Regions from separate parts of the Priestia sp. 179-F W1.4 NHS genome, predicted to be linked through region 2. Evidence: riboswitches for the same ligand, from Rfam matches in the RefSeq annotation. Region 2 holds a riboswitch; the other holds the start of a gene.

Region 1 (2,203 bases), on a different contig from region 2:
ACGGATGCATTTAAAGGATGGGATCCTACCAATGGGGCTGTCTATTATTATAATCCTACAACTGCAACAAATAAATGGATATTTACACGCAAAGCATACAAAAGAATCGGTAGTCACGTTTTTGCTTATTAGTTTTAAATAGTTAGAGTACAAATGAAGTAATATATTTTTAGCTATTATATATTCGTATAATTGACTTACATAGGATATGCAGTCATTTATTATCTAGATGTTTTAAAGGTTTAATATAACTTTTATGGAAAAAACATGATATAATTGAGTTGCCATTCGATTTTAATACATCTTATACGTTTGAACCCTGACAAAAAGCTACCTCTTCTACTGATGAGGTAGCTTTTTATTTTGCTGTCATTAAGTTTTGTTCAGCATAGACAGCTTAAAAGAGAATTTAACTAGTTTGGATGATTGTAATTGGAGGAATTTGAATACGAGTTAACTATAAATAGCCTAGTAGAGCAATATCAAACACAACTTTTACATATAGCGTCAGCATATGTAAAAGACAGTCATGCGGCCGAAGACATTGTGCAGCAGGTCTGGATTAAGTACTATCAACTTCTGAAGCTAGAAGGTAAAGATAGTAAAAAATCAGCGTATGCATGGTTATATCGTGTTACTGTTAATCAGAGTATTGATTTTTTGAGAAGGGTGAAGAACAAACGAGTCATATCCTCTAACAATATAGAGATGACTCAATACTCACAAAACATTGATACTATATTATTGGAACAACATGTAATAGAAAGATTGGAAAATGAGGAACTTCTTAAAAGGATAGATATTTTACCTGAAAAGTATCAGCATGTTATTGTTTATTTTTATTTTAAAGACTTACCTTATAGTGAGATTGCTACTACCTTAAATATTAGTATGGGAACAGTCAAGGCGAGGCTTCATCGAGCAAAATTTTTACTGAGAAAGATGTATGTGAAGCAAGGTAGTAATTAGCTCGATATTTGTTTCGTTTTTACAATGCTCTTTTTTATTAGATATCAACAGTGTATGTAGGGTGTAGAAAAAATAAATGACGATACTTTTTTTGACAAAATCCGACAACCATTATATAGTAAAATAATTGTAAATTTACATATTGAGATAAAGGCAAACTAGTTGAAAAGCTAGGACGCAAAGCTACAGGTCTAAGGTCTAAGGGCTATGGCAGCTGAGCCCCCTGAATATCTGGAGGTAATTCTTATGGACAGTAAAGGACAATTAGTAGTACAAGAACTAAATCAAGAGTGGATTGAACTTATAAAGGAAGCTAAGGAATTAGAATTGACCATTGAAGAAATTAGGAAATTCCTAGAGAGTAAATAGATACAATGACCATAAACAACATTAATCATTCATTAATGTTGTTTATGGTTATTTAATTCTTGAGATCTTCTATTTAAAAACTCTTTAAATTCCTCTTGAGTAATGTCTGAATTCATCGCTTCTTTGACTAAATCTAGCCATTCCTGGGGAAGGGTAGTTAAATTATTCACTGTAATATTCCTCCTCTACAACTTGTCCTATTATAAAGTAAATTACTTTTCAATATAACCCATAAAGTAAAAATTATTACTTTTAACCTATTATTTAATAATATATGATATTTTTGGAATAAATACAGTTATTTAGTTTATGGAAAACCAAAATTTTAATGACCTAGCTAAGCCAATAAAGACGTAAGCAATGAATGGTAAGCAGATTCAAGGTTGACCTTTAATTATGGAAGTAAAACTGAAAGGATTTTATTAGTGAAAAAGGACGAATCACTTACAAAATACTTAATAATTGATAATATGGGGAGGATAAAGATACCACCTCTGTTTTTAAAGAATGCTAATATCCATCCATCTTCTAAAATACAATTCTTCAACTATAAAACCTTTTTTGTTATGAGACAGGTTAAATTTTTACCGGTACGGTTGGAGAAAAAAGCAGCAAAAAATTTGACTAGATCTATCAACGAATTAGGCTGTATTGTAATTCCAAAGATGCTTCGCGAAATACATGATATAAATTTACACGAGGAAATAGAAGTGAAAGTCATTAATACGAGCATTGTTTTAAAGAAGAAAAAAGAGGAAAATAAACCTACAGGTCTAATAAGGGAACCTTTAGAACCTGAACTGAATAAGTTATCTTTACTTGAAATTAAAGAAGGGAGGGTAAAACTCCCTTCTTCTGTGCTCAA
Region 2 (2,203 bases):
CAAATTAAAAGAAAAAGTAGATTTAGAGAAAGAGTGGATTTTACTCATGAAAGAAGCCTATGAAATGGGCTTGTCCGTTGATGAGGTAAAGAAGTTTGTTCAAGAAAGCAAACAAAATTAACTGAATTTTGTTTCTTTTATCTTGGGTCATTAAAAAATTTGTTATCAATACTTAAATTTCTTGCTTTTTTCTCTTTTTTTCCTTAAGCTAATACAATCAAGTAAAATAAAGGAAATGTCATCATGATAAAAAAAATCGCTGTTATCTTAATGATGCTTGGCATCGCTCATTTTTCCCACACACCTCATTTACAGGTCACAGATCCAAGCAGCTGGAGTAACTCTTCTGTTTGGGATCATAACGCCACGCTTTGGTCTATTTTAAAACCGGGCAGTGAGTTTTATACTTCCTACAGTTACGGATTTAATCTAGAGTTTATCCTTCGTAAAATTGCTCATATTTCCTTCTTTGGTGTATTAGCTGTTTTAATTTATTGGAACTTAAAAGAAAAGCCTGGGCGTTATGTAAAAGCAGGACTTTTGCTTGCGTGCTTTGCTTTTTTGGACGAGGTTCACCAAGCTTTTATTATTGGCCGAGACGGCCGAATTGTAGATGTACTTGTTGACTCATTTGGAGGGGCTTTGTTTTTATTTCTTCTATATAAAAGTAAAACAGAGCACAGAAGAGCAAAGAGAAATAGATATAGTTCTTCCATAAAAAAATGAGCCTTTTTTATCAGGGTTTATTTTTTTATAATTTTATTGTTCTCTATTCTCTTAGCAGGTCTTCTCTTAAATGTGACTGCAGGTCTCCGAAGTCCCTCCATACTTTGTAGATATTCATCCAGCTCATATCTACCTCTCCTTGTCCCATGCTTTTTTCTTCTATTGTGAACACTATTTATGAACTGCGTATAAATTAGCAGCAAAACGTTACTTTTTAAGTTTAATCATTTTACTATTCACTCGTTTTAGGATACAAAGATGGATGTAGAATGTTTTTTTAAAACCTCGACCTATTTCGACACTATTTCTGCATGCTTTCTACTAAAATAATAATAGTTATTTAAAAAATTTATTCAGATAAAGGCAAAGCTGCTGAAAAGCAGTGACGCAAAGCTTCAGGTCTAAGGCAATGTTTACAGCATGCTAAGATGGCTGGGTTCCCTGACAAGGGTGGATGAATAGTGATGAACACAAACGAAAAATTAGCAGTAGATCAAGAATGGATTGATCTAATAAAAGCAGCTCATGAACTCGGATTAAAAATAGAGGACGTCCGAGAATTCTTATTAGCGAATAAGAGCAACCAATAGTAAAAGCACGCTTCAATGTATTGAAGCGTGCTTTTACTATCACTTATATTTTTATTCCGTTTGGCTGACGCTGGTTAAACGTATAAACATGTGTAAATCCGCACTCCTTCGCCATTTCAACCGCTTCTTTCATATGAGCTCCTACCGTTTCAGCAAAGTGTGAATCAGATCCAATTGTTAAGATTTCTCCGCCTAAATCGCGGTACAATCCAACGACTTCAAATGCCGGCAATGCTTCGTTTAACTTCCCTCTTATACCTGAAGTATTAATTTCAATTCCGATATTACGATCAATTGCTTTTTTCAAAATATCCGCAAGAATATCTTTGAATTGATGAAAGTCGTAAATACCGTATTGCTCAAACGCATAGCGCTTCATTAAATCCAAATGAGCCAAGACATCAATATCCGCTTCGCTTACTAGCTTATACATTTCATTAAAATAAGCGCGGTAAATTGCTTCTTTATCGTTCAGCTCCAAATGTTTGCGAAGCTTGATGTTATTAATGTTATGCACCGAACCTAAAATAAAATCAAAGTTCTCCTGATTCATTGTTTCTTGATACTTCCCTTTTAAATAGTGCGGCTCACAAATTTCAATTCCTTTTTTAATCACTAGCTGATTTTGAAACTGATCTCTGCATTCCGCTAGTTCTCGTTCATATTTATCGAAATTCATATGACCATACGTTGGCGCTACTGGATTTAATGAAAAGTGCTCGGTAAAACAAATTTCGTTTATGCCGTTTTTTACAGCTTGTTCGCACACTTCTTTCATGACTGCCTGAGAGTCAAATGAATTATTCGTGTGATGATGGTAGTCTACTAGATACATAATTTCGTCACCTCTAGGTTTATTATACATCTCTCTTGCCATTACTGCACAT

Evidence for each region. Region 2 has a riboswitch for cyclic di-GMP ahead of ACH0CI_RS13830 (anti-repressor SinI family protein). Riboswitches for the same ligand answer to the same signal wherever they lie in the genome.
Region 1: another riboswitch for cyclic di-GMP. It lies ahead of ACH0CI_RS27170 (anti-repressor SinI family protein); the one in region 2 lies ahead of ACH0CI_RS13830 (anti-repressor SinI family protein).

What each region holds. Positions count from the first base shown of each region.
Region 1 is NZ_JBIQFF010000025.1:3,013-5,215, forward strand. It holds gene ACH0CI_RS27160 (cell wall hydrolase) at 1-132, shown strand, start outside; gene ACH0CI_RS27165 (RNA polymerase sigma factor) at 433-969, shown strand; cyclic di-GMP riboswitch class I at 1,112-1,196, shown strand; gene ACH0CI_RS27170 (anti-repressor SinI family protein) at 1,216-1,338, shown strand; gene ACH0CI_RS27175 (anti-repressor SinI family protein) at 1,371-1,508, opposite strand; gene ACH0CI_RS27180 (hypothetical protein) at 1,764-2,203, shown strand, end outside.
Region 2 is NZ_JBIQFF010000002.1:657,538-659,740, forward strand. It holds gene sinI (DNA-binding anti-repressor SinI) at 1-121, shown strand, start outside; gene ACH0CI_RS13825 (VanZ family protein) at 244-726, shown strand; cyclic di-GMP riboswitch class I at 1,079-1,171, shown strand; gene ACH0CI_RS13830 (anti-repressor SinI family protein) at 1,191-1,316, shown strand; gene ACH0CI_RS13835 (histidinol-phosphatase HisJ family protein) at 1,360-2,151, opposite strand.